DNA from 3 places in the Streptomyces sp. NPDC058195 genome. Region 3 is predicted to be linked to each of the others. Evidence: riboswitches for the same ligand, from Rfam matches in the RefSeq annotation. Region 3 holds a riboswitch; each other region holds the start of a gene.
What was found. A riboswitch is a leader RNA that binds a small molecule or an ion and turns the genes downstream of it on or off. The one in region 3 is predicted to bind thiamine pyrophosphate.

Region 1 (10,294 bases), on a different contig from region 3:
GCCGGGGGCGGCGAGTCCGTCCCCGGCCCGCTCGCCCTACCGCCCGGATTCGGGTACGCCGAACACCGGGAGCAGCCGGGACGGGCCTCTTCGCAGCAGCTCCGGCGGCAGCAGAGACAGCGGGTCCAGGTAGGTGTCACCACGCCGCAGCCCCCAGTGCAGACATCCCGGGACGCAGTGGAACGGTCCTTCCTCCAGCGTGGCCACCACCTGCCCGGCCGTCACCGCGCCCCTCTCGGGGACCAAGGCGCGCACCGGCTCGTACGTGGTCCGCAGTGGTGGGCCGCCGCTGCCGGCCACCTCGATCACCAGCACCCCGCGCCCCGCCACGCGCCCCGCGAACGACACCTGCCCCGGTGCGGCGGCGAGCACCCGCGTATCCGGCCGGGCGCCGAGGTCGACACCGCGATGGCCGCGTGCGTAGGGGCCGGCCGGGGGTTCCCAGCCCCGTACGATCACGGGCCGCCCGGCCAGCGGCCAGCTTCGCCCGCCGTCAGGCACCGGCCCCGGCGGAGGCGCCGACGGCTCCCCAGGCCCAGGTGCGGGCGCGGATGCGGGCGTGGGTGGCGGAGCCGGGGAACGTAGGGAATCGGACGCGCGCTCCGGCGCACCGGCCGGGGCGGCCGACGCGCCTCCCGCCACCGCGAGCAGTCCCGCCGCCGTGGCCACGAGCCCGCGTACGCGGGCTCGCCGGGTGCCTGGCCGGTGTGGCAGGGACCGGCGGAGTGAGGCCCGGAAACGGGCGGTGACCGGAGCGGCGGCCGGTGCGGTGACCGGAGCGGTGGCCGGTGGGGGCAGGGCGTTCGGATCATTCGCGCAGCGCATGGCAGAACCGTCCCGCAACCCGCCGGTCCGCGGGGATCAAGGGCCGGGTCTGTGGACGACGGACCCATTGTGGACAGCGCCGTCACCCGGCACCCAGGCCGTCCCGTACACTTCATACGGCGACCCGGGCCACCGGGTCGACTTCGCACGCCCCTCCACCTCCCTCTTAGCGGACGGTGGCCGCGCTCCTCGGTCCCTCGTGGCACGGCGCGTCGGGGCGTCAGGCGCGACAGCAATCCTGCGGTCGCGACAACCGAGCACCTCAAGGAGTACGGCCATGGCCGTCGTCACGATGCGGGAGCTGCTGGAAAGCGGCGTCCACTTCGGTCACCAGACCCGTCGCTGGAACCCGAAGATGAAGCGCTTCATCTTCACCGAGCGCAACGGCATCTACATCATCGACCTGCTCCAGTCGCTGTCGTACATCGACCGCGCCTACGAGTTCGTCAAGGAGACCGTCGCTCACGGCGGCTCCATCATGTTCGTGGGTACCAAGAAGCAGGCCCAGGAGGCCATCGCCGAGCAGGCGACCCGCGTTGGCATGCCGTACGTCAACCAGCGCTGGCTCGGCGGCATGCTCACCAACTTCTCCACCGTCTACAAGCGCCTTCAGCGTCTGAAGGAGCTTGAGCTCATCGACTTCGAGGACGTGGCCGCCTCCGGCCTCACCAAGAAGGAGCTCCTGGTTCTCTCCCGCGAGAAGGCCAAGCTGGAGAAGACCCTCGGTGGTATCCGCGAGATGCAGAAGGTGCCGAGCGCCGTCTGGATCGTCGACACCAAGAAGGAGCACATCGCCGTCGGTGAGGCGCGCAAGCTCCACATCCCGGTCGTCGCGATCCTCGACACCAACTGCGACCCCGACGAGGTCGACTACAAGATTCCGGGCAACGACGACGCGATCCGCTCCGTCACCCTGCTCACCCGCGTGATCGCCGACGCCGTCGCCGAGGGCCTCATCGCCCGTTCCGGTGCCGCCACCGGTGACTCGAAGCCGGGCGAGAAGGCCGCTGGCGAGCCGCTCGCCGAGTGGGAGCGCGACCTGCTTGAGGGCGACAAGAAGGCCGACGCCGAGGTGCAGTCCTCCGCCGAGACCGAGAAGGCCGCCGAGGCTGAGAAGACCGAGGCCGAGGCCGAGGCCCCGGCCGCGGACGCCGAGGCTGAGAAGACCGAGGCTCCGGCCGCGGACGCCGAGCAGGCCTGACACCCGTCACGGCTGACGACGGCGGGGGCAGGTGCCACAAGCACCGCCCCCGCCGTCCACCCGTAGATCTTTCAGACTTCGAGAGAGAAACACAGACTCATGGCGAACTACACCGCCGCTGACGTCAAGAAGCTCCGCGAGCTGACCGGCGCCGGCATGATGGACTGCAAGAAGGCGCTCGACGAGGCCGAAGGCAATGTCGACAAGGCCGTCGAGGCGCTCCGTATCAAGGGTCAGAAGGGCGTCGCCAAGCGCGAGGGCCGCTCTGCCGAGAACGGTGCCGTCGTCTCCCTCATCTCCGAGGACCAGACGTCCGGTGTTCTGCTGGAGCTGAAGTGCGAGACGGACTTCGTCGCCAAGGGCGAGAAGTTCCAGAGCGTCGCGAACACCCTCGCCGCGCACGTCGCCGCCAACTCCCCGGCCGACCTTGAGGCGCTGCTCGCCTCCGAGATCGAGGCTGGCAAGACCGTCCAGGCGTACGTCGACGAGGCCAACGCCAACCTCGGCGAGAAGATCGTCCTGGACCGCTTCGCGCAGTTCACCGGCTCGTACGTCTCCGCGTACATGCACCGCACCATGCCCGACCTGCCGCCGCAGATCGGTGTTCTGGTCGAGCTGGACAAGGCCGACGCCGAGCTGGCCAAGGGCATCGCGCAGCACATCGCCGCGTTCGCTCCGAAGTACCTGTCCCGCGAGGACGTCCCGGCCGAGGTCGTCGAGGCCGAGCGCCGCGTCGCCGAGGAGACCACGCGCGCCGAGGGCAAGCCCGAGGCCGCCCTCCCGAAGATCGTCGAGGGTCGCGTCAACGGCTTCTTCAAGGAGGCCACCCTCCTCGGCCAGCCGTACGCGCTGGACAACAAGAAGTCCGTTCAGAAGGTCCTGGACGAGGCCGGTGTCACCCTGAAGCGCTTCACGCGTATCAAGGTCGGCATCTGAGTCCGTCCGCGAACAACGGTGGACCCCGCGATAGGGTCTAGTGCAGTCGTCGGCCGCACTCACGCCGTACGACCGCAGATCTGACGAGGAGGCCATTGCCGCTGAGGGACACCAGACCCACCGGCAATGGCCTTCTTCGTATGTGCACGAGGAGAATCTCCATGAACAAGGGCGCGGACGCCGCCACAGGTGACCACAAGCGCGAGGACGGCAAGGCGGGCGGACGCTTCATGCTGAAGCTGTCCGGAGAGGCGTTCGCCGGCGGCGGAGGTCTCGGCGTCGACCCCGACGTCGTACACGCCATCGCCCGGGAAATCGCGGCGGTCGTCCGTGACGGCGCGGAAATCGCGGTCGTCATCGGCGGCGGCAACTTCTTCCGCGGTGCCGAGCTCCAGCAGCGCGGCATGGACCGGGCCCGCTCCGACTACATGGGCATGCTCGGCACGGTCATGAACTGCCTGGCCCTCCAGGACTTCCTGGAGAAGGAGGGCATCGACTCCCGCGTCCAGACCGCCATCACCATGGGGCAGGTCGCGGAGCCGTACATCCCGCTGCGCGCTGTGCGCCACCTGGAGAAGGGGCGCGTTGTCATCTTTGGCGCGGGCATGGGCATGCCGTACTTCTCCACCGACACCACTGCCGCCCAGCGCGCCCTGGAGATCGACGCAGAGGCACTCCTGATGGGCAAGAACGGGGTGGACGGGGTCTACGACTCCGACCCGAAGAGCAACCCCGACGCGGTGAAGTTCGACGCGCTCGAGTACAGCGAGGTTCTCGCCCGCGATCTCAAGGTCGCCGACGCCACCGCCATCACGCTCTGCCGCGACAACGACCTGCCGATCCTCGTCTTCGAGCTGACCGCCACCGGCAATATCGCCCGAGCGGTCAAGGGTGAGAAGATCGGCACGCTCGTGAGTGACCGGAGCACCCGGGTCTGATGACCGGGGCGCCTCCCCGGCGTACGACGGGGAGGCGCGGGCCGACCGGTGATCCGCCGGGACCGGCCCGAAGGATGGACAACGGCCTGCCGGTCGGACACCGTGCAGGTGAGGACGCGACGCAGGACCCGCCGGGCCCGAGCACGACGGGCCCACTCAAGACACGCAGGAGCACGTGGTGATCGAAGAAACCCTCCTCGAGGCCGAGGAGAAGATGGAGAAGGCCGTCGTCGTCGCGAAAGAGGACTTCGCCGCGATCCGTACCGGCCGCGCGCACCCGGCGATGTTCAACAAGATCGTCGCTGACTACTACGGCGCGCTGACCCCGATCAACCAGCTGGCCTCGTTCTCGGTGCCCGAGCCGCGCATGGCTGTCGTGACGCCGTTCGACAAGAGCGCGCTGCGCAACATCGAGCAGGCCATCCGTGACTCGGATCTCGGCGTCAACCCGAGCAATGACGGCAATATCATCCGGGTGAACTTCCCGGAGCTCACCGAGGAGCGCCGCCGCGACTACATCAAGGTCGCCAAGAGCAAGGCCGAGGACTCCAAGATCTCCATCCGCGCGGTGCGCCGCAAGGCCAAGGAGATCCTGGACAAGCTGGTCAAGGACAAGGAGTCGGGCGAGGACGAGGTACGTCGCGCCGAGAAGGAGCTCGACGACACCACCGCGAAGTACGTCGCGCAGGTCGACGAGCTGCTGAAGCACAAGGAAGCAGAGCTGCTCGAAGTCTGATGAACGACTCTTCCTGGGGCGCCCCGCAGGGAGCCGGTCACTGGGGCGCGCCCCAGATGCGGGCCGCTCCGGCGGGTCCTGCTTACGATGTGCGTGTGCCGGACGTTCCCGACGCAGGTAGAGACGCTGACGACCGTGATGACCGGGACCAGGGGGCCGGACGCCTGAGCGGCGGTCCCCTGTTCCGTGACGAGATCCCGCAGGAGCCCATGTCCACCGCGCCGCCGCCCCCGCAGAAGAAACGTGCGGGCCGTGACCTGCGAGCAGCCATAGGGGTCGGTGTGGGGCTCGGCGCCGTCATCGTCGCCTCGCTCTTCATCGTGAAGGCCGTCTTCGTCGCCGTTGTCGTCCTCGCCGTCGTGGTGGGCCTGTGGGAGCTCACCTCCCGGCTCCAGGAGCGCAAGGGCATCAGGGCGCCGCTGATCCCGCTCGCCGTGGGCGGCGCGGCGATGGTGGTGGCCGGTTACGCACGGGGCGCCGAAGGCGCCTGGGTGGCGACGGCACTGACCGCGCTGGCGGTGCTCGTCTGGCGGATGGCCCAGCCGCCCGCGGACTACCTCAGGGACGTCACGGCCGGTGTGTTCGCCGTCTTCTACGTGCCGTTCCTCGCCACCTTCGTCGCCATGCTCCTGACCGCCGACGACGGCCCGCAGCGGGTGCTCACCTTCCTGCTGCTGACCGTGGTCAGCGACACGGGCGCGTACGCCGTCGGCTGGCGGTTCGGGAAGCACAAGCTCGCGCCGCGCATCAGCCCCGGAAAGACCCGGGAGGGTCTGTTCGGAGCCGTCGCCTTCGCGATGGTCGCCGGTGCCCTGTGCATGCAGTTCCTGATCGACGGCGGCTCCTGGTGGCAGGGGATCCTGCTCGGGCTCGCGGTCGCGGCCAGCGCCACCCTGGGTGACCTGGGCGAGTCGATGATCAAGCGGGATCTCGGGATCAAGGACATGGGCACGCTGCTGCCGGGTCACGGCGGCATCATGGACCGGCTCGACTCGCTGCTGCCAACGGCGCCGGTGGTCTGGCTGCTGCTGGTGCTGTTCGTCGGCTCTGGCTGATCACCACCCCGATGACCTGCGATTTCCTCGGTGAGGGCCTGCTGTCCACAGGACGGCGGGCCCTCACCGTTCTGTCTGCGACACTGGAAGAACCATGCCTAAGCCCGGAGAACTCACTTTCGTCGCGCCCCGCGGAGCCAAGAAGCCGCCGCGGCACCTCGCCGACCTCACGCCCGCCGAGCGCAAGGAGGCCGTCGCCGCGATCGGCGAGAAGCCGTTCCGCGCCCAGCAGCTCTCGCAGCACTACTTCGCGCGGTTCACGCACGACCCGGCCGAGTGGACCAACATTCCCGCCGGGTCGCGGGACAAGCTCGCCGAGGCGATGTTCCCGGACTTGATGTCGGTGGTCCGCCACATCAGCTGTGACGACGACACCACCCGCAAGACGCTCTGGAAGCTGCACGACGGGACGCTCGTGGAGTCCGTCCTGATGCGCTACCCGGAGCGGGTGACGATGTGCATCTCCTCGCAGGCGGGCTGCGGGATGAACTGCCCGTTCTGTGCGACGGGCCAGGCCGGGCTCGACCGTAATCTGTCGACCGCCGAGATCGTCCACCAGATCGTCGACGGCATGCGGGCGCTGCGGGACGGAGAGGTTCCCGGCGGTCCGGCCCGGCTCTCCAACATCGTCTTCATGGGCATGGGCGAGCCGCTCGCCAACTACAACCGGGTGGTCGGCGCGATCCGCCGCCTGACCGACCCCGAGCCGGACGGGCTGGGCCTCTCGCAGCGCGGGATCACCGTCTCCACCGTGGGCCTGGTGCCCGCGATGCACCGGTTCGCGGACGAGGGCTTCAAGTGCCGTCTCGCCGTCTCGCTGCACGCGCCGGACGACGAGCTGCGCGACACCCTCGTCCCGGTCAACACCCGGTGGAAGGTGGCCGAGGTGCTGGACGCCGCGTGGGAGTACGCGGAGAAGTCCGGCCGTCGCATCTCCATCGAGTACGCCCTGATCCGCGACATCAACGACCAGGCATGGCGCGGCGACCGGCTCGGCCGGCTGCTCAAGGGCAAGCGCGTACACGTCAATCTGATTCCGCTGAACCCCACGCCCGGCTCCAAGTGGACCGCTTCGCGGCCCGAGGACGAGCGGGCCTTCGTCGAGGCGATCGCGGCCCACGGTGTCCCGGTGACCGTGCGGGACACCCGCGGCCAGGAGATCGACGGGGCCTGCGGCCAGCTGGCGGCGGCCGAACGCTGAGCGCCTTTCGGGCCGTCGCGGGGGCCCGTGTAGCCTGGGCCCGCGATTCAACTTCATATTCCGACAGGGGAGCGCCACAGCGCTGAGAGTGCGGTACCGAGGACAGGTCGGCCGCAGACCCTCTGAACCTCGCCCGGGTCATTCCGGGTAGGAAGTTCGGTCATCAACTCATGCTGTTGCGCCCTGCCCGCTTCCCGCGGGCAGGGCCGCGTCTCTTCCTGGCCAAAACCCAGGAGGAATCCACAATGAGCACCACGCGCAGGACCAGACAGCTCGCGGCAACGGCCGTCGCCGCCGCGCTCGGCGTCACGGCACTCGCCGGATGCGGGAGTTCCGACGACACGGCCACGGGCTCCGGCGGCACCAAGGGCTCCGGCTCCAAGACCGTGACCCTGGTCAGCCACGACTCCTTCGCCGCCTCCGAGGCGGTCTGGAAGGAGTTCACCAAGGAGACCGGTTACACCGTCAAGGTGCTGAAGAGCGGCGACGCGGGTGTCGCGCTCAACCAGGAGATCCTGACCAAGGGATCGCCCCGGGGTGACGTGTTCTTCGGCGTCGACAACACCCTGCTCTCCCGTGCCCTCGACAGCGGGCTCTTCACCCCGTACGAGGCCAAGGGCATCGACCGGGTCACGAAGGACACCCAGCTCGACGCCGGGCACCGGGTCACCCCCGTCGATACCGGCGACATCTGCGTCAACTACGACAAGAAGTATTTCGCCGACAAGAAGCTCACGCCGCCGAGCACCTTCGACGACCTCGCGAAGCCCGCGTACAAGGACCTGCTGGTCACCGAGAACGCCGGGACCTCGTCGCCCGGCCTCGGCTTCCTGCTCGGCACGATCGCCGCCTACGGGGAGAACGGCTACCAGGACTACTGGAAGAAGCTGAAGGCCAACGGCGTCAAGGTGGTCGACGGCTGGGAGCAGGCGTACAACGAGGAGTTCTCCGGTTCGGCGGGCGGCAAGAAGGCCAAGGCCGACCGGCCGCTCGTCGTCTCGTACGCCTCCAGCCCGCCCGTCGAGGTGCTGTACGCGAAGCCTCAGCCGGCCGAGGCCCCGACCGGGGTGGCCACCGGGACTTGCTTCCGCCAGATCGAGTTCGCCGGGCTGCTGGACGGGGCGCGCAACGAGAAGGGCGGCAAGGCGCTGCTGGACTTCCTGATCAGCAAGAAGTTCCAGGAGGACCTGCCGCTCAGCATGTTCGTGAACCCGGTCACCGAGGACGCGAAGCTGCCGGAACTGTTCACCAGGTTCGGCGCCACGGTGGACCGGCCGCAGACCGTCGCGCCGGACCGGATCGTCAAGAACCGTGAGCAGTGGGTCCAGTCGTGGTCCTCGCTCGTCGTGAAGTAGCGAAGACCGCGGGACGCGGGCCGGAGCCGGGCGGCAGGGGCACGCGCCCGGCCCGCGGTCCGGCCCTGGGGCAGGGCGCGACGCGGTTCGGTCTGATGGCCGTGCCCGTCGCGTTCTTCGCGCTGTTCTTCGCCTACCCGGTCGCCGCGATCGTCGGCCGGGGCCTGAAGGCGGACGGCGTCTGGCAGTTCGGCCAGCTCGGTGAGGTGCTGGCCCGGCCGGACATCCGCGAGGTGCTCTGGTTCACCTGCTGGCAGGCGCTCGCCTCGACCGCACTGACGCTGCTGATCGCGCTGCCCGGCGCCTACGTCTTCGCCCGCCTCGACTTCCCCGGCAAGCAGCTCCTGCGGGCGGTCGTCACGGTGCCGTTCGTACTGCCGACCGTGGTCGTCGGGACCGCCTTCCTGGCGCTGCTGGGGCGCGGCGGATTCCTCGACGAACTCTGGGGCGTACGGCTCGACACCACCGTCTGGGCGATCCTGCTCGCCCATGTCTTCTTCAACTACGCGGTGGTCGTCCGCACGGTCGGCGGGCTGTGGGCCCAGCTCGACCCCCGGCAGGAGGAGGCCGCCCGGGTGCTGGGCGCCGGACGGTTCGCCGCCTGGCGGCGAATCACCCTCCCGGCGCTGGCTCCCGCGGTGGCCGCCGCCGCGCTGATGGTCTTCCTCTTCACCTTCACCTCCTTCGGGGTGGTGCAGATCCTCGGCGGTCCCGGCTTCGCCACCCTGGAGGTGGAGATCTACCGGCAGACCGCGCAATTGCTCGCCCTGCCGACCGCCGCCGTGCTGACCCTGGTGCAGTTCGCCGCGGTCGGCGCGATCCTCGCCGTGCACGCCTGGACCGTACGGCGCCGGGAGACCGCGCTGCGCCTGGTGGACCCGGCGCAGACGGCGCGCAGGCCGTGCGGCGCCGGGCAGTGGGCGCTGCTGGGCGGGGTGCTGCTGACCGTGCTGCTGCTGATCCTGCTGCCGCTCGGGGTGCTCGTGGAGCGCTCGGTGAACACCGGGGGCGGCCATGGGCTGGACTACTACCGGGCGCTGGGCTCGGTGGACGCGGGTGGCGGCACGTTCCTGGTCGCGCCGCTCGAAGCGGTCGCCAACTCCCTCCAGTACGCGCTGGTCGCCACCCTGATCGCGCTGGTGATCGGCGGGCTCGCGGCCGCCGCGCTGACCCGGCGGTCGGGCCGTCTGGTGCGCGGCTTCGACGCGCTGCTGATGCTGCCGCTCGGGGTGTCCGCGGTCACCGTCGGCTTCGGCTTCCTGATCACCCTGGACAAGCCGCCGCTCGACCTGCGGACCTCCTGGATCCTGGTGCCGCTCGCCCAGGCGCTGGTCGGGGTGCCCTTCGTCGTACGGACCATGCTGCCGGTGCTGCGTGCGGTGGACGGGCGGCTGCGGGAAGCGGCGGCGGTGCTCGGGGCCTCGCCGCTGCGGGCCTGGCGGGAGGTCGATCTGCCGCTGGTGCGCCGGGCGCTGCTGGTGGCCGCCGGTTTCGCCTTAGCCGTCTCGCTCGGCGAGTTCGGGGCGACGGTGTTCATCGCACGGCCCGACCGCCCGACGCTGCCGGTCGCCGTGGCCCGGCTGCTGGGGAGGGCCGGGGAGCTGAACTACGGCCAGGCTATGGCGCTCAGCACCATCCTGATGGTGGTCTGCGCTGTTTCGCTGCTGCTGCTCGAACGGATTCGCACGGACCGGTCCGGGGAGTTCTGAGGGAGGGCCGGGGCGTGCCGAGGGTGTTCGGGGGAGTGGGATTGGGAGTGGGAGTGGGAGTACTGACGATGTTCCGAGGGGTGCTGACGATGTCCGGGGAGTTCCCGAGATGCTGACGCTGGAATCGGCCACCGTCCGCTTCGGCGAGCGGGCGGCGCTTGACGCGGTGGACCTGGAGGTCGCCGAGCACGAGATCGTCACCGTGCTCGGTCCGAGTGGAAGCGGCAAGTCCACCTTGCTGCGGGTGGTTGCCGGACTCCAGTCCGTGGACGGCGGCCGGGTGCTGCTGGACGGTATGGACCAGGCGGGGGTGCCGGTGCACCGGCGTGGCCTCGGCC
Region 2 (10,294 bases), on a different contig from region 3:
GACCACGCAGGTGGGACGTGGCAGCGTGGTCTACGTACCGGCCGGAGTCGCCCACAAGTTCCACCACATCACCGAGGATCTTCGCGTGATGGTGGTCTTCTCCCCGCCCGAGAGCTGAGCCGGGGCGACAGCTGAGCGGAGGCGACAGCCGAGAGCCGAGAGCTGAGAGGCGAGAAGCGAGAGCGGAGAGCGAGAGCGGAGCCGGGGAGCCCCGGGCCGGGGTCCGGTCTCAGGGATCCCTCAGGGGTCGATCAGGGGACTTCAAGGGACGCGGCCCCCCTGACGACCCCCTCCGCGCCTCTAGCATCGACAGCAGGAACTCAAGGAGATGAGGTAGGGACGATGGCCGTACGGGAGATATTCACGGGAATGCCCTGGTGGGTGAGGTGGATCGCGGTGCCGGTCGTCGCGCTCGTCGTGTTCGGCGGTCTGATCGCCAGCGTGATCGCGTTCGTGATCGGGCTGCTCTTCAAGGTCCTGGTCTTCGTGATCCTGGTCGGCGGGATCGTCTTCGTCGTACGTAAGTTCATGTCCTCGTCCTCCTCGCGCAGCGACTGGTAGGACGATCGGAGACCGGCCGGGTGCGTTAGCCCAGCTGAGCTAAGTACCGGGCGAAAGAAACGTTCCCGACGGACCCGGCCTATACAGTGACAATTCGCTGTCGCCGCCGGGGAATTAACAGCCCGTCACCATGCTGACCCGTGGGTTTGTACGACGTTCGGCCTCCGGAATCCAGCCGTGCGGCAGCCGGTGGGGGCGGCCCCCACGGGCGGGATGACCCCCGTCACCATGCCTGGGGGTGACTGTTGACCACGGCATCGAGGGCTGCTGCCCCGACGCTGATCGGATCGGTGCAGCGAGCGCTGAGGCTGATGGAAGCCGTGGTCGCCCACCACGACGGGGCGCCCGCGAAGCAGCTGGCCAGGGAGGCGGGGCTGCCCCTCCCCACCGCCTACCACTTGTTGCGCACCCTGACCCACGAAGGCTACTTACGCCGGGAGAACGGTGTCTTCGTCATCGGCACCGCGGCCCAGCGCCTGATCGGCGAAGGGACGCGGCAGGGCCGTCGCGGCAGGATGGCCGAGGCGCTGGGCCGCTGGCGCGACATCATCGGCGCCCCGGTCTACTGCGCCGTCTACCGCGAGGGCGAGATCGATCTCGTCGCGGTCGCCGACTCCCCCGACGCCCCCGCCGTCGCCGCGTCGGAGTCCTTCCGGGAGACCGGTCACGCGCACGCGATCGGCCAGTGCCTGCTGAGCCGACTCGACGAGAAGGCCCGCGAGGACCATCTGGATCGTCACCCTGTGCGTCCGCTGACCCGCTACTCGCTGCGGGACCGCGCGTCCTTTCTCGAACGGCTGCGGTCGCTGGAACGGATGGAACCCGTCATCGAACGGCAGGAGTACGCGCTGGGGACGGTCTGCGCGGCGATCCCGATCGCGGCGGGATTCACCGCTGCGGCGATGGCGATTTCCTTACCGCTGGACCAGGAGAGCCGGTTGCTCCCCGCAGTCGAACAACTACGTGGCGAAGTCGCCAACCTCTTGCGTTCGTTCGTGTTCTCTATCAGTATCTGAAAAATCACTCCTTGTGATCTGCTATCGCGTGCACCACGATGGCGTCAAGAGGGCCACGGGGGATCATTCCTGGCCAGATTCATCTACTGCGGGGTTGAACGATGCGCGAGTCGGTTCAAGCGGAGGTCATGATGAGCTTCCTCGTCTCCGAGGAACTCTCTTTCCGGATCCCGGTGGAGCTCCGGTACGAGGTATGCGATCCCTATGCGATCCGCATGACCTTCCATTTGCCCGGTGACGCCCCCGTCACCTGGGCGTTCGGCCGTGAGCTGCTGCTCGACGGCCTCAACAGCCCCAGTGGGGACGGTGATGTGCACATCGGGCCCACCGAGCCCGAGGGGCTTTCCGACGTGCATATCCGTCTTCAGGTCGGCGAGGACCGGGCGCTCTTCCGCGCCGGGACGGCGCCACTTGTGGCCTTTCTCGACCGGACGGACAAGCTCGTGCCGCTCGGGCAGGAGTGCACGCTCGGTGACTTCGAGGGCAATCTGGAGGACGCCTTGGGCCGGATCCTTGCCGAGGAGCAGAACGCGGGCTGACGAAGGGCACCGCCGCGGACCGGTCCGCCGGTCGAACACCGGCATCTGCCGGACGGGTGAACCGCCCGCCCGGGAGGCGGTCACAGCTTCGCCCTTCGGCGACGGCCCTTGCCTGCCCCGGCCCACGCGGGTGCCGGAGCTCCGCTCTCAGCGCCGGGCCCTGTGCGGTCCGCGGAGACGACCAGCGCGGCGAGCACCGTCGTCACCGGCACCGAGGCGACCAGCCCGATCGAGCCGACCAGTGTCCGTACGATCTCCTCCGCCACCAGCTCGCTGTTGGCCACCGTCCCCATGCTGCTCTGCGCGACGGAGAACAGCAGCAGCAGCGGCAGCGCGGCGCCCGCGTAGGCGAGCACCAGCGTGTTGACGACCGAGGCGATGTGGTCGCGCCCGATCCTGATGCCTGCCCGGTAGAGACCTCGCACACCCAACGTCGGGTTCGCCTGGTGGAGTTCCCAGACCGCCGACGTCTGGGTGACGGTCACATCGTCGAGAACGCCGAGCGAACCGATGATCACACCGGCCAGCAGTAGTCCGCTCATGTCGATGTGCGGATAGAGGCCGTGGATGAGGCCGGTGTTGTCATCGGTGTTGCCGCTCAGGCTCGCCCAGCCGATGAAGAGCGATCCGAGCAGCCCGATCAGCAGCAGCGAGACCAGCGTGCCGACCACCGCGACCGAGGTGCGGGCCGTCGGGCCGTGACACATGTAGAGCGCGATCAGCATGATCGCGCTGGCCCCGACCACCGCGACGAGCAGCGGGTTCGATCCCTCGAGAATCGCCGGGAGGATGAAGAGGGTCAGTACGGCGAACGACACGGCCAGCGCGATCAGCGCCATCACCCCGCGCATGCGCCCCACCGCGACCACCACCAGGGCGAAGATCCCGGCCAGCAGCGCCATCGGGAACGCCCGGTTCACATCCGTCACCGAGTACTGGAGGTCGTGGGGCGCGTCGGGGGCGTACGCGGCGACCACGCCCTGTCCCTCGCGCAGTTTGCGAGGTGAGTCGGGCTGGACGATCTCGGTGAAGGTCCGCCCCTTGTCCCGGCCGGTCGTCACCTCGATCGACACCTTCTCGCACGGCCCCCGGTCCTTCCCGGCTGCCGCGGTGGAGCCATCGAGAGGCGTCTGAACGGCGTTCACGTCCTTGCAGTCCACCTTGTCGACGGTCACCACCTTTCCCTGCTGGGTCTGCCGGTCGAAGCCGACACCGGTCCGCTCGTGCGACGGTGCGCCGCCCGGCCAGAGCGCCACCAGACCGACGAGAACGGCGGTGGCGAAGGGGATCAGCACGGCGGCGATGACTTTGCGCAGCTGCCGGGAGCCGGGTGCCGCGGGACCGTGACCATGGGAATGTCCGTGGGAGTGGTCGTACGCGGAGCCGGGCGGCTGGTCATGCGTTCGATCGTGTGCTGCGCCCTGTGGCCGGGCCTGTGGTTCGTGGTCCGTGTGGGGAGAGGTCACCGGCCGATCATCGCAAGAAGGGCCGGGCCCTCTGTTCATCGCGCCGGACGGGGCGCTAGCGTGGAGGAACCTTTGCACACGCGGGAGCTCGGAGCACCGGGCTGAGAGGGCGCTGATATCCGTACGTCCGTACGGGACAGGCTGCGCCGACCGCCGAACCTGTTACCGGGTAATGCCGGCGTAGGGAGTAGGTCTCATGACCACATCGGACGCACGCACGCCTGCCTCGAACCAGAGCGTCGAGGCCGGGAAGTCCATCGGCTGGCACAAGGGGTACGTCCAGGGCTCGCGCCCGGACCTCCAGGTGCCGGTCCGTCAGGTGCACCTCAGTAACGGCAAGGACGTGACGCTGTACGACACGTCGGGTCCGTACACCGATCCCGCGGTCGACACCGATGTCCGTCGCGGACTCGCGCCGCTGCGGGCGAACTGGATCATCGCCCGCGGCGACACCGAGGAGTACCCCGGCCGCCCGTCCCGCCCCGAGGACGACGGGCTCAAGCACACCTCGCCGCGTGGTGGGCTGCGCAACCTCGACGCGGTCTTCCCCGGCCGCCCGAGGCTGCCGCGCCGCAGCCGGGATGGCCAGCCGGTCACCCAGCTCGCGTACGCCCGCCGGGGCGAGATCACCCCGGAGATGGAGTACGTGGCCATCCGGGAGAACGTCGCGCCCGAGGTGGTGCGCGAGGAGATCGCGGCGGGCCGGGCCGTCCTGCCGGCCAACGTCAACCACCCCGAGATCGAACCGATGATCATCGGCAAGCGGTTCCTGGTGAAGGTCAACGCCAACATCGGCAACTCCGCGGTGACTTCCTCCATCGAGGAGGAGGTGGAAAAGATGACGTGGGCAACGCGCTGGGGCGCCGATACCGTCATGGATCTGTCCACTGGCCGCAACATTCACACCACCCGTGAGTGGGTTCTGCGTAATTCACCCGTTCCGATCGGCACGGTCCCGCTTTATCAGGCACTCGAAAAGGTCGACGGCCGGGCGGAGGAGCTGACCTGGGAGATCTACAAGGACACCGTCATCGAACAGGCCGAGCAGGGCGTCGACTACATGACCGTCCACGCCGGCGTACGCCTCCCGTACGTGCCGCTTACGGCCCGCCGGAAGACCGGCATCGTCTCCCGCGGCGGCTCGATCATGGCGGCCTGGTGTCTCGCGCACCACCAGGAGTCCTTCCTGTACGAGCACTTCGAGGAGCTCTGCGAGATCCTCGCGAGCTACGACGTGACGTACTCGCTGGGCGACGGCCTGCGGCCCGGCTCGATCGCCGATGCCAACGACGAGGCGCAGTTCGCCGAGCTGCGCACGCTCGGCGAACTGAACACGATCGCCAAGCGGTTCGGCGTACAGACCATGATCGAAGGGCCGGGCCACGTCCCGATGCACAAGATCAAGGAGAACATCGACCTCCAGCAGGAGATCTGCGAGGAGGCGCCGTTCTACACACTCGGCCCGCTGACCACCGATGTCGCGCCGGCGTACGACCACATCACCTCGGGCATCGGCGCGGCGATGATCGCGTGGTGGGGGACGGCGATGCTCTGCTACGTCACGCCGAAGGAGCACCTCGGCCTGCCGAACCGGGACGATGTGAAGACCGGCGTGATCACCTACAAGATCGCGGCGCACGCGGCGGACCTCGCCAAGGGGCACCCGGGGGCGCAGGACTGGGACGACGCGCTCTCGGACGCCCGTTTCGAATTCCGCTGGGAGGACCAGTTCAACCTGGCCCTCGACCCGGACACGGCCCGGGAGTTCCACGACGAGACGCTGCCCGCCGAGCCCGCTAAGACGGCGCACTTCTGCTCGATGTGCGGGCCGAAGTTCTGCTCGATGAAGATCAGCAGAAGCATCACCGAGCAGTTCGGCGGTGACACCGGCTCGACGGCCGAGGAGATCGAGGCAGGGATGCTGGAGAAGTCGAAGGAGTTCGCGGCAGCGGGCAACCGTGTGTACCTGCCACTCGCGGAGACGGACGGCAGGTCGGCTGGCTGAACCGGCCCGCCTCAGCGGAGGGGGGCCCGCCAGGCCACCAGTCCCGGCCGGTCCGCCTCCGCGAAACCCACCGCGAACGGCTTGTCGCCGTCGTCCGTCACCAGGTGGATGCTGCACTCCGTCACGCTGTCACCCGGCGAGATCATCCGGGCGACCCAGTCGGACGGACAGCCGGGTATCCCCGTGTCGGGGACGAAGGGGGTCTTCCCCGGTATCTGCCGGCCCCCCTCGGTGAGCAGGCGGACGTGGCTGGCCTGGTTGGTGTAGAGGTCCTTGGGCCCGGTGCTGGTGTAGGTGACCGATACGTAGTACGGGACGCCACGCCGCTCGTTCTCGTTGAGGTCGAGGTCCAGGCCCGCGAGGTCGGTCGCGCTGCCCCGGCGTACGGACACCAGTGTGGCGGGCAGTTCGAGGATGCCGTCCTCGCGGGCGTCCCACCGGACGCGGACGATGTCGCCCGGCTCCGCCAGCCCGGTGGACGCCGCCTCAAGGCCGCCCTCGACGGGCCAGGCGGCGACCGCGCCGCCCTCGTCGAGGTAGCCGTCGGCGTTGTGCGTCAGCGACAGCACGCCGACGCCCTCGGGCAATGCGTAGGTCAGGCAGGTGCTGTACGAGTCGCCGGGCGCCAGCGTCTTCGGCGCGGTGTCCGCGCAGGGCAGGTCGGCCCCGCCCGGCGCGCCGCCGCTGACGAAGACCTCCTCCCCGCGTGCCCAGTCGGTGCCGTTCAGGGCGAAGTCGCTGTCCACCATGTAGGCGGCGGGGATCTTCTTCCGGCCGGTGTTGGTGACCTCGAAGGTGAGGTAGTGGGGGACCATGCCCTTCAGTCCCTTGTCCACACGCGCCCCCCGCATGTCCTCCTCCGAACCCCGGACCAGGCTCTTCACGGTGATCCTGACGTCGTACGACCGGTGGTCGGTGCCCGTGTGGACGACATCCCGCGCGCCGGTCCGCACCGGCAGGTCCGTCCAGGAGGCAGGCCTCTTCGCGGCTCGCTCCACGGCCCGGCCCACGCCCTGTCCCCCCGTGCACCCGGCGAGGAGGAGTGTCGCCGCCGCGCCCATGGCGGGCTTCCTGATGTAGCTGGACAGGCGCATGGACTTCCCTTGCCGCACGATGATCCGGTTCCGCCGGAGGACTGACGCATCGTAGGGCGTCATGGCGCAGGCGGACGCGGCAGGTGGAGGGCCTGGTGCGGTTGCCGTCACTTCTGGCCCTCGGAGAGGATCTGGCCGAGCCACAGGATCACGAGAGGCTGGTCAGAGCGCTCAACGCCGCCACGCTCGTACCGCTCCACCGCGGGAGGCGCCCGAGACCGGGCAGGCCCCCGCCCCCTTCGGGAGGGCACGCCCCCGAAGGGGGTGCCGATCACGTGCCGCCGGTGTCCGCCGGATTCGTGACGAGCGGTGTCCGTCGCGGCGCTCTCGATGTGTATGTATGTCGTCGCCGTGTGCGGTGATCCCGGCGATGACGCGGCGAGCGGCTCCGAGCCCTCCGGAAGAGGGCTCGGAGCGGCGGCCCGGACATTCCGCGCGGACGGGGTACGACCGGACGGGGACGGGCAGGGCCGTGCGGCTGCTCATGGCCGAGCCGTGTGCGACCGGTGCGAGCCCGCCGCGTCCGATCCAGACCGAGTACGCGGGCGGGGCGGGGGGAGCGAGCACTGATCACCGTACGACAGGTGGTGATCAGTCCAGCTCGTGCTCGGGTCCGCCGAAGTCGGGGCCGGTGAAGTCCGGTGAGGTGAAGCTCGGGCGGGGACTCGCCGACGAGCCGTCGCCCGGACTGGAGAAGCCTGGCTTGATGTGGCCGACCTTCGGGATGCGGTTCGCCGAACGGCGGGGCGTGCGCCGGGCGCGCCCGGCCTCGGGATCGGCGAGCGCGTCCCGGAGGAACGGCAGGATGCCGCGCTCCAGCAGGGCGTGGCGCCAGGCCTCCCGGGCCCGCGCCACGTCCTCCGGCAACTCGTCCTCCAGCTCCTCGACGGGCTGCGGTTCGGACGCGTTGCGCAGCGCGGTGAACATCAGCCCGATGGCGGCCGCCACGATGGCGACGGCCATGATCACCGCGAAGACCCAGCCCGCCGTGATCAGGGTGGAGGCGAACCGCGGCGGGTCGTCGAGCAGCCGCAGCAGATAGCCGACGAGCAGGAAGACCAGGGCCGCGGTGCCGGCGAGCACCGGCGCCAGGACTGTCACGACGGCGCCCACACCGGCGCCCGAGCCGGGACGGCTGCCGGTGCCGGGCCCCGGGGCCGCCTCCTGGTCCGTCTCGTCGTCGCCGCGCAGCTCGGCACGGGCCTGCACGTAGTGCGCGTACTCGGTGGCGGCGGTGGCGGTGATCATCTCCGTGGCGTCCAGCGCCATGGTGCGCAGCTGTACGGCGTTGAGCCGCTCGCCGACCTCGGCCAGATCCGGCCGTTCATGGGCGTGGCGCAGTGCGTCGTCGAGGATCCGCTCGTACTCGGGTCGGTCCTCGGCCAGCAGGTGCGGAGCGCTTCTCATCTGCATCCCCCGATGCTCCGTCGGGCCTGACTGCCTGCGCGACGTGGGCAGTTGGGCGGAAACGGAGGAGAGCCTGCTACTGATACGCCGATGGTAGAGCGCCTACGGCACGGGGTGACAGGGGGTTTCCGTAAAGAGGCCCGGTGGTCGGCGTGGTCAGGTCGTGGATGCGTCTGCCCAGAAGAGCGTCAGTCATGCAGAGGCAGTTGGACGACCAGTAGCTTTCCGGCCATGGTCACTCCGCCGTCCATGGCGATGGCGAGCCCGTCCGCGTAGACGTGGGGGCCTTCGACCACGGGGCCGGAGCTGTCCTCGCCGTCCTCCGAACCGACCTCGCCGAGGAGGTACGGGATGGGGCTGTGGCCATGGACGATGCGCTGTCCGCCGTAGGCCGCCATCAGCTCCCGGACCGCCTGCGGGCCCGTCTCGTCGCGGAAGGCGAACCGCTTGGTGAGCTTCCGGAAGAGGTCCCAGCACTCGTCGGCGTCATTACGGGTGAGGACGGCGTGGACGTTGTCGTTGACGTCCTCGATGGTGGCGCCGTACTCCAGGTAGGCCGTCGTGTCGGAGTGCATCAGCAGATGCCCGTCCTCCTCGACGACCGCGTCGAGCCGGGACATCCACTGGAGGTGGACGTCCTGGAGCCGCTCCATGTCGTTCTTCTGGCCGCCGTTGAGCAGCCAGGCGGCCTGGAACGTGGCGGTGCCCGCGCCGGAGTTGACCGGGGTGTCGTTGAACCGCTTGGCGCCGAGGAGCAGCAGCTCGTGGTTGCCCATGAGCGCTTTGCAGTAGCCGCCCGCGGCCGCGGCCTCGGCGGACAGACGCATCACGAGATCGATGACCCCGATGCCGTCAGGGCCGCGGTCGGTGAAGTCGCCGAGGAACCAGAGCCGGGCGTTGCCCGCTGCCCACTTGCCGTCGGCGTCGATGAGGCCCTGCTCGGCGAGGGCGGCGCGCAGCTCATCCAGATAGCCGTGGACGTCACCGACGACATAGAGCGGTCCGCGCCCCTGCTCCTGGGCGGGGAGCGGCTCGGGGGCCACGGTGGGGACCTGGAGGGTGTCCCCGCGGTTGATCACGGGCAGATCGCGCGCGGTGGGCGTGTACCCCTCCGGCGGCTCGTCACCGGGCACCACGTCACCCGGATGCGGTGTCGGCGACGGCACCGGGGCCTGGGCATAAGGCGGTACGCGGAAGTCGCGCAACGTCGCAGTCCGCACCACGGGTTCCTGACCGGCCCCCTGTGTCATCGACCCCTCCACCACCGTCGCACCGCCGTACACCTGACGGGCCCTGCTGGTCGGGCGGTCCGCGGTGTCGTGCGCCCATCATAGGAATGCGGATCGTGCTCTGTGACGCACCAGGGGTGGTGAATCCGGACGCACGTCGGGTTCACCGGCCGATTGGCCCGAAATCTCCTGATCAATCCCTTGTCGGTGAGCGTGGCGCGCTGACCGTCGTGCGGGGCGGGCGGCGTTGCGAGGAGGTCCGCACGATGAGCTCGGTCGGTATGACCTGCTCCACCGGTCCGTCCTGGGCCACGCCCTCGATGGCGTCGATCAGGAGCTGGACGACCGCCGTGCCGATCCTGCGCGGCTTGAGCGAGAGGGTGGTGATGGGGGGCTCGGTCGTCGCGTACACGGTGGACTCGCTGCAGCAGACCAGCAGCAGGTCCTCGGGGACGCGCAGGCCGTACCGGCGTGCCGCCGCGAGCAGGTCGGTGCCGTTGGGGTCGAAGAGCCCGTAGACGGCGTCGGGGCGGTCCGGCCGGGCGAGCAGCCGGTCGGCCGCGACCGCGCCCGCACACGGGTCGTGGGCGGGGTACGACTCGTACACCGGGTCCTGGCCCACGCGCTCGCACCAGTGGAGGTACGCGCTGGTGGACAGGCGTGTGTACGTGTCGGTGGTGGTGCCGGTGAGCAGGCCGATGCGGCGGGCCCCGGCGGCGGCGAGATGGTCGAGCAGGTCGAGCACGGCGGCCCGGTGGTCGTTGTCGACCCAGGCGGTGACCGGGAGCGTGCCGGCCGGGCGGCCGTCCGAGACGACGGGCAGCCCCTGGCGGGCGAGCTCCAGGACGACCGGATCCTGGTCGGAGGGGTCGATCACGACGGTGCCGTCGAGCGCGACGTTCGACCAGACGTCGTGGCGCGAGGTGGCGGGCAGGATGACGAGCGCGTATCCGCGGGCGAGCGCGGCGGAGGTGGCG
Region 3 (10,294 bases):
CCCCGTGGCCTCGATCCCCCGTGGCCCCGCGCTCCCCGTCGTACTCCCCCGTTCCAAAAGGAGCGCCGCGGCCGTTCCGCCGCCCCGTGCCGGCGGTGCCGGAGCCGCGCTCCCTCCGTGGGCTCCACTCTTCCGTCCGCACCGGCACGAGCCCATCCGCGTACCTACTCATCTCCTCGCCTAGGTACAGGTACTCAGGACTGCGCACGGACCCCTCCCCGGGTGTCACACCCTCTGGTTACGATCACGTCCGTGTCCGTACTTCCCCTGGTGTTCACAAGTGGCTGGGCCAGCGGGATCAACGCCTACGCGGTGGTCCTGCTCCTCGGCGTCTTCGGCACGACCGGTCTGAGCGACGAGGTGCCCGCGGCCCTGCAGCGCACCGATGTCCTGGTGGTGGCCGCCGTGCTCTTCCTCTGCGAGGTGGTGGCGGACAAGATCCCGTACGTGGACTCGGTCTGGGACACGGTGCACACCGTGGTCCGGCCGGCCGCCGGTGCCGTGGTCGCCGCGCTGCTGGCCGGTGAGAGCGGTTCGCTGCCCGAGATCGCGGCCGCGGCGGTGGGCGGTTCCACGGCGCTGATGAGCCATCTGGTCAAGGCCGGGACCAGGATGGCGGTCAACTCCTCCCCCGAGCCGTTCAGCAACATCGTGGTGAGCATCGCGGAGGACCTGGGGGTCGCCGGGATCGTCACCTTCGCGATATTCCATCCAGTGGCGGCCGCGGTGATCGCGGGGGCGCTCCTGCTGGCGGGCATCGTGGCCGTGGCCTTCCTGGCCTCCAGGATCCGCCGCTTCCTGCGCCGCAGAGCCCAGCGGCGCCAGGAGAGACGGCTGGCCGGGACGGCGGGTTCACGCTGGCCGACGGAGTGACCGCCGGTGGCGGCCGTTAAGGTCACTGACATGGCACGTATTGCGGTGATCGGCGCGGGGATGGGCGCGATGGCGGCGGCGGCCCGGCTCGCCGTGGCAGGCCACCAGGTGACGGTGTACGAGCGGTCGCGGACCTACGGCGGTTCGCTGGGCCGGTACGCCCACGAGGGCTTCGCCTTCGACACGGGGCCGACGCTGCTGCATCTGCCCGCCGTCTACCGCGACCTGTTCGTGAAGACCGGCAAGGAGCCGCTGGAACGCTGCGTCGAGATGACCCAGGTCGATCCGGCGAGCCGTCATCTGTTCGCGGACGGCACGGTCCTCTCGCTGCCGAACGCCTCGCGGGCCGGGGTCGTCACCGCGCTCGACGGTGCGCTCGGCAGCGGGGCCGGGGCGGCCTGGGGGGCGTTCCTGGACCGGGCACGCGATGCCTGGGACCGCTCCCGCCGCCCGCTCCTGGAGGAGCCGCTGCGCCCCGACTGGCAGGTCCTCGGCCGTGACCCCTACCCCGCGCTCCGCCAGCGCCGTCTGCTGCGCCCCGCCCGGCAGGCGGCGACGGTCGCGGAGATCGGCGCGCGGGAGCTGGCCAATCCCCGGCTGGCCGCCCTCCTCGACGGGTACGCCCTGTCCTACGGGCTCGACCCCGCGCACGCCCCGGCGGCGGCGGCCCTGCTGCCGTACATGGAGGAGACGTTCGGCAGCTGGTACGTCTCCGGCGGCATGCGGGCCCTGGCGCGGGCGGTGTACGAGCGGTGCCTGGCCCGGAGGGTGGAGTTCGTCTTCGGCGCCGAGGTGGCCGGGGTCGTCGAGAAGGACGGCCGGGCGGCGGGCGTGGAGCTGGCGGACGGAACGGTCGCCGAGGCCGGACAGGTGGTGCTGGGAGCCCGGCCGTGGCCCGGCCTGGTGCCCGGTCAGGAGCCGTGGCGGGACGGTGACGTGCCCGTCGCGCCCCGGCCGGGCCAGGGCCTGGTGCCGGGCCGGTTCCTGGTGCTGCTCTCCCTGCGGGGGGCCCGGCCCGCGGACGCCGTGCACCGGACGCTGGTGCACCCGGGGGACGGCGCCGCGGAGCGCGCGGCGGTGTTCGGCGGCCGGACGGCCGAGCGGCCCACGGTGACGGTGCTGCGCCCGGACGATCCGTCGACCCGCCCCGACGGCGCGCACGAGGCGGTGACCCTGACGGCGACGGTCGCCCCGCACGGCCCGGTGGACTGGACGGAACCGGCGGTGCGCGAGCGGTACGCCGATGTCCTGATCGAGACGGCCGCCGCGGCCGTCCCCGGGATACGGGAGCGGCTGCTCCACGCCGAAGTGCGCACCCCCGCCGAGACGGCCGCCGACACCGGCGCCGAGGGCGGTGCGGTGCCCGCGCCCGCGCTGGCCGGGGCGGACGGCGCGTATCTGCACGCCGCCAACCTCACCCGGCTGCCGGGGCTGTACGCCGTGGGCGGCTGGTCGCACCCGGGCGGCGGGCTCGCCCACGCGGGCATGTCGGGGGCGCTGGTCGCCGGGCTCATCGTGGAGGGCGACGGCTTCCGCGGCTCGCAGTGACCGGCCGGGCGGGCCCGCCGCCCGGGGGCTGTCAGTAGCGGTACTGCTGCTCGTCGTAGCCGCTGCCGTTGTTGTAGCCGTTGGGGAACGGGGCGGGCGGCTGCTCCGGCGGCATCGGCGGGGCGTTCTCGCCCTCGCGCTGCTGGGGCACCCAGACGCCGCCCGGCGGGGTCTCGGCGCCGTACTGCTGGGCGTACGGATCGGCCGCGGTCTGGTCCGGCCGGCCGCCGAAGCTGTCGTAACCGTTGCCGAAGCTGTCGTACGTGTCGTACGGGGTGGCGCCGCCGGTGGTTCCGGTGCCCACGTACGGGTCGGAATAGGCGGCGTACTGCTGCGCCGTGCCGTAGTCGTACGGCCCGCCGAGCGGGTCCTGGCCCGCGTAGCCGTCCTGGCCCGGCGCGGCGTACGCGGAGGGGGCGGCGTACGGGTCGTACGCGGCGTACTGCGGCTGCTGCTGGGGCTGCGGCTCCTGGGCCTGCTCCGGGCCCCGCCGGTCGGAGTAGACGCCGTACTGCCCGGTGTCGTCCGGCATCGGCTCGGGTTCGTAGACCGCGGCCATCGTGGCCGTGGCATCCGTGTGGAGCGTGTCCGGACGCTCGCCGGTCACCTCCAGGTCCGAGACCTGGAGGGCGGGCCCGCGGCCCTCGCGTCGGCCGCCGCCCCGGCGACGGCGGCTCGCGCCGGGCTTGCCGCCTATGGCCCAGCCGGTGGAGAAGCCGCGCCGGAAGGAGAGCGTGACGTACGTCTGGCCGACCGCGAAGGTGATCGTGCCGAGGACGATGACGATGATCGATGGGATCAGCACACCCAGGACCACGCACCCGAAGCCGCCGAAGGCGAGCAGTCGCCAGCGCAGGCGCGCCTTGTACTGCAGCAGCACTTCGCCGAGCAGCCACAGCGCGACGATTCCGAACGCGATGTAGAGGACCGTCCAGCCCATGCCCGCCCCCTCCTACGGCCACCGCCACGGGTCACAGCGGGTACGGCCGGTCACGACTGCTTGTGCAGTCCGAGATTCTCGTAGATTTCGAGCGTCGCCGTCGAGTTGTTGAGCGTGATGAAGTGCAGTCCGGGCACACCCTCGGAGCGCAGCCTCGCGCAGAAACGCGTTGCGAAGTCGATGCCAATGGAGCGTACAGCGGCGGGATCGTCCTTGGCCGAGAGGATGCTCTCTTTCAGCTCGGAAGGGAAAGACGCGTTGCTGAGCTGGGCGAACCTGTCGAACTGTTTGACGCTGGTCAGCGGCATGACTTCGGGGATGATCGGCGTTTCGCAACCCGCAGCGACCACCCGGTCACGCATACGCAGATAATCCTCCGGATTGAAGAACATCTGGGTGATCGCATAATCGGCACCGGCGCGGCACTTGTCCACGAAATGCCGGATGTCGGTGTCCCAGTCGGCCGAGCGCGGGTGCATCTCGGGAAATGCCGCGACCCCGACACAGAAATCGCCGGATTCCTTGATGAGCCGGACGAGGTCGGCCGCGTACCGCACGCCCTGCGGGTGCTTGACCCACTCCCCCATCGGGTCGCCCGGCGGGTCTCCGCGCACGGCCAGGATGTTCCGGATCCCGGCGTCGGCGTACTGCCCGACCATGTTGCGCAGCTCGGCGACGGAGTGGTTGACCGCCGTGAGGTGGGCGACCGGGGTGAGGGTGGAGTCGGCCGCGATCTGTTCGGTGGCGCGCACCGTCCCGGCGCGGGTGGAACCGCCCGCGCCGTAGGTGACGGAGACGAAGCTCGGCCGTACGGCCTCGACGCGGCGCAGCGCGTTCCAGAGGTTCCGCTCACCCTTCTCGGTCTTGGGCGCCCAGAACTCGAACGAGTAGGAGGGCTTGCCGGTCGCGAGAAGTTCACGCACCGTACGCGCGTGATCTGTCCTGGTGGATGGTGTGCCAAGGGCCATACCGGCAGGTTAACCAGCCCCGTCCGCCAATGGACCGGACCAGAGGGAATTGCCCGAATTGACCGGTGCTTTGTCCACCCTTCGGACAGCCGGCGGGATCACGTCCCGGCGCGTGCCCTGATCCGTGCGGCCAGCCCGGCGGCCGCCTCGGCGGGGTCGGCGGCCTCGGTGATCGCCCGGACCACGACGACCCGGCGGGCCCCGGCGTCCAGCACGTCGTCGAGGTTGCCCCCGTCGATGCCGCCGATGGCGAACCAGGGGCGCGACTGGCCGAGCGAGGCGGCGTAGCGCACCAGGTCCAGGCCGGGGGCGTGCCGACCGGGCTTGGTCGGGGTGGGCCAGCAGGGGCCGGTGCAGAAGTAGTCCACGCCGGGCTGGGCGACGGCCGCGTCGACCTCGGACTCGGCGTGCGTGGAACGGCCGATCAGCACGTCCTCGCCGAGGAGGGCGCGGGCGGCGGGCACCGGGAGGTCGCCCTGGCCCAGGTGCAGCACGTCGGAGCCGATGGCGTGGGCGACATCGGCCCGGTCGTTCACGGCGAGGAGCTTGCCATGGCGGCGGCAGGCGTCGGCGAGGACCGCCAGGTGGTCGAGCTCCTCGGCCGCCTCCATGCCCTTGTCGCGGAGCTGGACGACGTCCACCCCGGCGGCGAGGACGGCGTCGAGGAACGCGGGGAGGTCGCCCTGGCGCCGACGGGCGTCCGTGCAGAGATAGAGCCGGGCGTCGGACAGCAGCGCGCGAGCCGTGGACATGGTGCGGTTCCCCCTGGGAGTGCAGGTGCGTGGTGGAGCGAGGTGCCGCCGGGCCGTGAGGGGGCGGGCCGCGCGGCCCGCCCCCTCACCCGCTCACGCGGGACCGGCGGTCAGACGGCGAGCGCCTGGGCGCGGCGCTTCACCTCCGTGCCGCGATTCTCGCTCAGCGCCTGTGCGGGCGTGCCCGGCAGGCTCGGGTCGGGGGTGAAGAGCCACTCCAGCATCTCTTCGTCGTTGTAGCCGTCGTCCTTCAGGAGCGTCAGGGTGCCGGAGAGGCCCTTGACCACCTTGTCGCCGTCGATGAAGGCGGCAGGCACCTGAAGTGTCCGGTTCTCACCACGGCGTACGGCGATCAGCTGGCCCTCCTTGACCAGCTGGCGCACGCGCGTCACCTCGACACCGAGCATTTCGGCGATATCGGGCAGGTGGAGCCAGGCAGGGACGAGAGCATCGATCTTTGCGTCAATCTCGGTCACGGGGACAAGCCTGCCATCCCGCACGGACAGCCGATACCCGGACTCCGCCCTTCAGGGCCGCGAGCCCTCTACGGGCGGACCGCCGACTTCAGCGGCACGGAGGGGTCGGCCACCGCCACGGCGTCGAGCCGGGCCCCCGCCTCGATGAGCTTGCGCCCCTGCGCCAGGTCACGCGGCCGCCCGACGGCGAGCACCGCGACCAGGACGCCGTCACGCAGCCAGCACACCGACCAGGCGGGCCCGGCGGGATCGCCGCGCCACAGCAGGGTGTCGGCGCCCCCGTGGTGGCCCGCGTACTGCACGAAGCGGCCGAACTGCTCGGACCAGAAGTACGGCACCGGGTCGTAGAGCGGCGCCGCCGGGCCGTCCCCGGCGTCCGCCGCGAGGATGTGGGCGGCGGCCGTGCGCGGACCCTGGAGGGCGTTGTCCCAGTGGTGGACGAGCAGGCGTTCGCCGTAGCGGGCGGAGGGGAAGGAGGCGCAGTCGCCGACCGCGTACACATCGGCCCGCGAGGTGCGCAGGGTCGCGTCGGCGGTCACCGATCCGTCGGGGCCGAGTGCGATGCCGGAGCCCGCCAGCCAGCCGGTGGCGGGGCGCGCGCCGATGCCGACGACGACCGCCTGGGCCGGGAGCCCGCGGCCGTCGGAGAGGACCACCCGGCCCGGTTCGACGCGGTCGACCCGGGCGCCGGTGAGGAGTACGGCGCCGCTGTCCGCGTACCAGGCGGCCATCGGGGCGGCGACCTCGGCGGGCAACGCGCCCGCGAGGGGCCGGTCCGCGGCCTCGACGACGGTGACCGCGCATCCGGCGGCGCGGGCCGCGGTGGCGAACTCGGCGCCGATCCAGCCCGCGCCGACGATCACCACGTCGTGCTGCCCGGCGAGGACCGGCCGCAGCCGTGCCGCGTCGTCCAGGGTGCGCAGCAGGTGGACGCCCGCGACGCCCTCGGCCCCGGGCAGGACGACCGGTTCGGCACCGGTCGCGATCACCAGGGCGTCGTAGGGGACGGCACCCGCGGCGGTGTCCAGCTCGTGCGCGTCCGGTCGTACGCCGGTGACCTCGACGCCCAGGCGCAGTTCGATGCCCAGCGCCTCGAAGTCGATGTCGAAGGCGGAGTCCTCGGCCTTGCCGAGCAGGACCGCCTTGGACAACGGTGGCCGGTCGTAGGGCTGGTGGGGCTCGGCGCCGATCAGCGTGACCGGGCCGGTGAAGCCCTGTTCCCGCAGGGCCACCGCGGTCTGCACCCCGGCCATCCCCGCACCGACGATGACGACGCGGCGCCCGGTCCGCCCGTCCGGCTGCTCTGACTGCTGCTGCTCGCTCACCCGGACACCTTACGCACCTGACAGATCGTCAGGAAGGGGCGGGTTCTCCGCCGCCGCTCGTCCCGTCGCCGAGGAGGGGTTTAGGGTGGCCCCGTAGAGCACTCGCGGGAGCCCGGACGCACCGGGCTGAGAGGGAGGCTGGGCGGCCTCCGACCGTACGAACCTGATCCGGGTCATGCCGGCGAAGGGAGGGGCTGGAAGCCCATGCGTTCCGCTCAGAACGGAAGCGACGTCCTGGTGGTCGGGGGCGGGATCATCGGGCTGGTGACCGCCTGGCGGGCCGCGCAGCGCGGGCTGCGCACGGCGCTCGCCGACCCCGAACCGGGTGGCGGGGCCGCCCGGGTGGCGGCCGGGATGCTGGCCGCCGTCACCGAACTCCACTACGGCGAGGAGCTGTTGCTCGCCCTCAACCTGGCCTCGGCCGCCCGCTATCCGGACTTCGTGGCCGAGCTGGAGGCGGCGAGCGGGCAGGAGACCGGCTTCCGCGCCTGCGGCACCCTGGCTGTCGCGCTGGACTCCGACGACCGCGCCCATCTGCGGGATCTGCACGCCCTGCAACGACGTTCGGGCCTGGAGTCGGAGTGGCTCACCGGCCGCGAGTGCCGTCGGCTGGAGCCGATGCTGGCACCGGGCGTCCGGGGCGGCCTGCGGGTCGACGGCGACCACCAGATCGATCCGCGCCGGCTGGCCGCCGCCCTGCTGACCGCCTGCGAGCGGGCCGGGGTGGTCTTCCACCGCGAGCGGGCGGCACGGCTGACCGTGGCGGGCGACCGGGCCGCCGGAGTGCTGCTCGCCGGGGGTACGGAGCTGGCGGCCGATCAGGTCGTGCTGGCCGCCGGCAGCCTCAGCGGCTGTCTTCCGGGACTGCCGCAGGAGGCCGTTCCGCCGGTACGCCCGGTGAAGGGCCAGGTGCTGCGGCTGGCCGTGCCCGCCCGGTACGCGCCGTTCCTGAGCCGGACGGTACGGGCCGTGGTCCGCGGCAGCCACGTCTATCTCGTACCGCGCGAGAACGGCGAACTGGTCGTCGGCGCCACCAGCGAGGAGCTGGGCTGGGACACCACCGTCACCGCGGGCGGGGTCTACGAGCTGCTGCGGGACGCCCACGAACTGGTCCCCGGCATCACCGAGCTGCCGCTCACCGAAACCCTGGCCGGTCTGCGCCCCGGCTCCCCCGACAACGCCCCGCTGCTCGGCCCGACCGCCCTGCCCGGCCTCCTCCTCGCCACCGGCCACCACCGCAACGGGGTGCTGCTCACCCCGCTCACCGGTGACGTGATGGCGCAGATCCTCACCGGCGGCGAGCCGCCCGAGCAGGCGCGCCCCTTCACCCCGCACCGTTTCCCGTCCACCGCCCCCGTGGACTCCGCCGCCTCCGTACGTCAGGAGCAGCCCGCATGACCGAGCCCGTACTCCCCTCCGCGGCGCCCGCGCCGCTCACCGTGTCCGTGAACGGCGAGCCCCGCCCCCTCGCCGCGGGCACCACCCTGGACGTCCTGGTCGCCACCCTGACCGCCGCGTCCCGCGGTGTGGCCGCCGCCGTCAACGAGACGGTCGTACCGCGCGGCGGATGGGCCGCCACCGCCCTGGCCGACGGAGACCGGGTCGAGGTCCTGACCGCGGTCCAGGGAGGCTGACCGTGTCCGACGACCTCTTCACCCTCGGCTCCGCCGTCTTCGGCTCCCGGCTGATCATGGGGACCGGCGGGGCGCCCAGCCTGGACGTGCTGGAGCGTGCGCTGATCGCTTCCGGCACCGAGCTGACCACCGTCGCGATGCGCCGCCTCGATCCGACGGTGCGCGGTTCGGTCCTCTCCGTCCTGGAGCGGCTCTCGGTCCGGGTGCTGCCGAACACGGCGGGCTGCTTCACCGCGGGCGAGGCCGTGCTGACCGCCCGGCTGGCCCGTGAGGCGCTCGGCACCGACTGGATCAAGCTGGAGGTGGTGGCCGACGAACGGACCCTGCTGCCCGACCCGGTCGAGCTGCTGGACGCGGCGGAGATCCTGGTGGACGACGGGTTCACCGTGCTGCCGTACACCAATGACGACCCGGTGCTGGCGCGCCGCCTCCAGGACGTGGGGTGCGCCGCGGTGATGCCGCTGGGCTCCCCCATCGGCTCCGGGCTCGGCATCCGCAACCCGCACAACTTCCAGCTGATCGTGGAGCAGGCCCGGGTGCCGGTGATCCTCGACGCGGGCGCGGGAACGGCCTCCGACGCGGCGCTCGCGATGGAGCTGGGGTGCGCGGCGGTGATGCTGGCGTCCGCGGTGACCCGGGCCCAGGAGCCCGAGCTGATGGCCTCGGCGATGCGGCACGCGGTGGCGGGCGGGCGGCTGGCCTACCGGGCGGGCCGGATTCCGCGCCGCCACTTCGCCGAGGCGTCGTCGCCGGCGGAGGGACGCGCGGTGCTGGACCCGGAGCGTCCGGCGTTCTGAGGCGCCGGGCCGCCGGGCGCCGTCCGGCGGCCCGGGATTCCATGTCCCTGTCACGGCTCGGCTGCAGTACCGCCCCGGGACCGCCCCGGAGCGCCAGAGGCGCCCGTGGCGGCTCGTAGACTCACTTGCGTGGATACGACCCTCCAGGACCCTCTCGTCGGGCAGCTGCTCGACGGCCGCTACCGCGTCGATGCCCGCGTCGCCGTGGGCGGCATGGCCACGGTCTACCGGGCCGTGGACACCCGGCTCGACCGGGTGCTGGCCCTCAAGGTGATGCACCCGACGCTGGCGGCCGACGCCACGTTCGTCGAGCGCTTCATCCGCGAGGCCAAGTCCGTGGCCCGGCTCGCGCACCCCAATGTGGTCGCGGTCTTCGACCAGGGCGCCCAGGGCCAGTACGTATATCTGGCGATGGAGTACGTCGCGGGCTGCACCCTGCGCGACGTCCTGCGCGACCGCGGCGCGCTCCAGCCACGGGCCGCCCTGGACATCCTGGAGCCGGTCCTCGCCGCCCTCGGCGCGGCGCACCGGGCGGGGTTCGTACACCGCGACATGAAGCCGGAGAACGTCCTGATAGGGGACGACGGCCGGGTCAAGGTCGCCGACTTCGGGCTGGTGCGGGCGGTGGGCACCGCCACCGACACCACCGGGTCCGTCCTGGGCACGGTCTCGTACCTCGCCCCCGAGCAGATCGAGCACGGCACCGCCGACACCCGTACCGACGTGTACGCCTGTGGCGTCGTGCTGTACGAAATGCTGACCGGGTCCAAGCCGCACGGCGGCGACACCCCCGCCCAGGTCCTCTACCAGCACCTCAACGAGCCCGTGCCACCGCCCTCGGCCGCCGTGCCGGGGCTCCCGCCCGGACTCGACGCCCTGGTGGCGAGCGCCACCGCCCGTGACCCCGAGGGCCGTCCGTTCGACGCGGTGGCGCTGCTCGCGCAGGCCCGCGAGGCCCGCGCCGGGCTCACCGACGCCCAG

Region 1: another riboswitch for thiamine pyrophosphate. It lies ahead of ACFVWY_RS17395 (thiamine ABC transporter substrate binding subunit); the one in region 3 lies ahead of thiO (glycine oxidase ThiO).
Region 2: another riboswitch for thiamine pyrophosphate. It lies ahead of thiC (phosphomethylpyrimidine synthase ThiC); the one in region 3 lies ahead of thiO (glycine oxidase ThiO).

Annotation. Positions count from the first base shown of each region.
Region 1 covers NZ_JBHVVM010000012.1:119,636-129,929, forward strand. The annotation lists gene ACFVWY_RS17360 (peptidoglycan DD-metalloendopeptidase family protein) at 37-459, opposite strand; gene rpsB (30S ribosomal protein S2) at 1,103-2,026, shown strand; gene tsf (translation elongation factor Ts) at 2,126-2,962, shown strand; gene pyrH (UMP kinase) at 3,124-3,900, shown strand; gene frr (ribosome recycling factor) at 4,079-4,636, shown strand; gene ACFVWY_RS17385 (phosphatidate cytidylyltransferase) at 4,636-5,691, shown strand; gene rlmN (23S rRNA (adenine(2503)-C(2))-methyltransferase RlmN) at 5,786-6,892, shown strand; TPP riboswitch at 6,948-7,064, shown strand; gene ACFVWY_RS17395 (thiamine ABC transporter substrate binding subunit) at 7,138-8,247, shown strand; gene ACFVWY_RS17400 (ABC transporter permease) at 8,343-9,956, shown strand; gene ACFVWY_RS17405 (ABC transporter ATP-binding protein) at 10,066-10,294, shown strand, end outside.
Region 2 covers NZ_JBHVVM010000001.1:369,056-379,349, forward strand. The annotation lists gene ACFVWY_RS01690 (cupin domain-containing protein) at 1-118, shown strand, start outside; gene ACFVWY_RS01695 (DUF5326 family protein) at 343-561, shown strand; gene ACFVWY_RS01700 (IclR family transcriptional regulator) at 807-1,577, shown strand; gene ACFVWY_RS01705 (SsgA family sporulation/cell division regulator) at 1,679-2,116, shown strand; gene ACFVWY_RS01710 (YibE/F family protein) at 2,197-3,582, opposite strand; TPP riboswitch at 3,653-3,786, shown strand; gene thiC (phosphomethylpyrimidine synthase ThiC) at 3,779-5,587, shown strand; gene ACFVWY_RS01720 (hypothetical protein) at 5,599-6,681, opposite strand; gene ACFVWY_RS01725 (hypothetical protein) at 7,273-8,094, opposite strand; gene ACFVWY_RS01730 (metallophosphoesterase) at 8,277-9,338, opposite strand; gene ACFVWY_RS01735 (LacI family DNA-binding transcriptional regulator) at 9,511-10,294, opposite strand, start outside.
Region 3 covers NZ_JBHVVM010000015.1:93,917-104,210, forward strand. The annotation lists gene ACFVWY_RS20035 (DUF4126 domain-containing protein) at 253-873, shown strand; gene ACFVWY_RS20040 (phytoene desaturase family protein) at 904-2,421, shown strand; gene ACFVWY_RS20045 (hypothetical protein) at 2,453-3,361, opposite strand; gene metF (methylenetetrahydrofolate reductase [NAD(P)H]) at 3,412-4,329, opposite strand; gene thiE (thiamine phosphate synthase) at 4,428-5,081, opposite strand; gene ACFVWY_RS20060 (Rv2175c family DNA-binding protein) at 5,192-5,557, opposite strand; gene ACFVWY_RS20065 (NAD(P)/FAD-dependent oxidoreductase) at 5,626-6,882, opposite strand; TPP riboswitch at 6,977-7,089, shown strand; gene thiO (glycine oxidase ThiO) at 7,087-8,280, shown strand; gene thiS (sulfur carrier protein ThiS) at 8,277-8,516, shown strand; gene ACFVWY_RS20080 (thiazole synthase) at 8,519-9,313, shown strand; gene pknB (Stk1 family PASTA domain-containing Ser/Thr kinase) at 9,443-10,294, shown strand, end outside.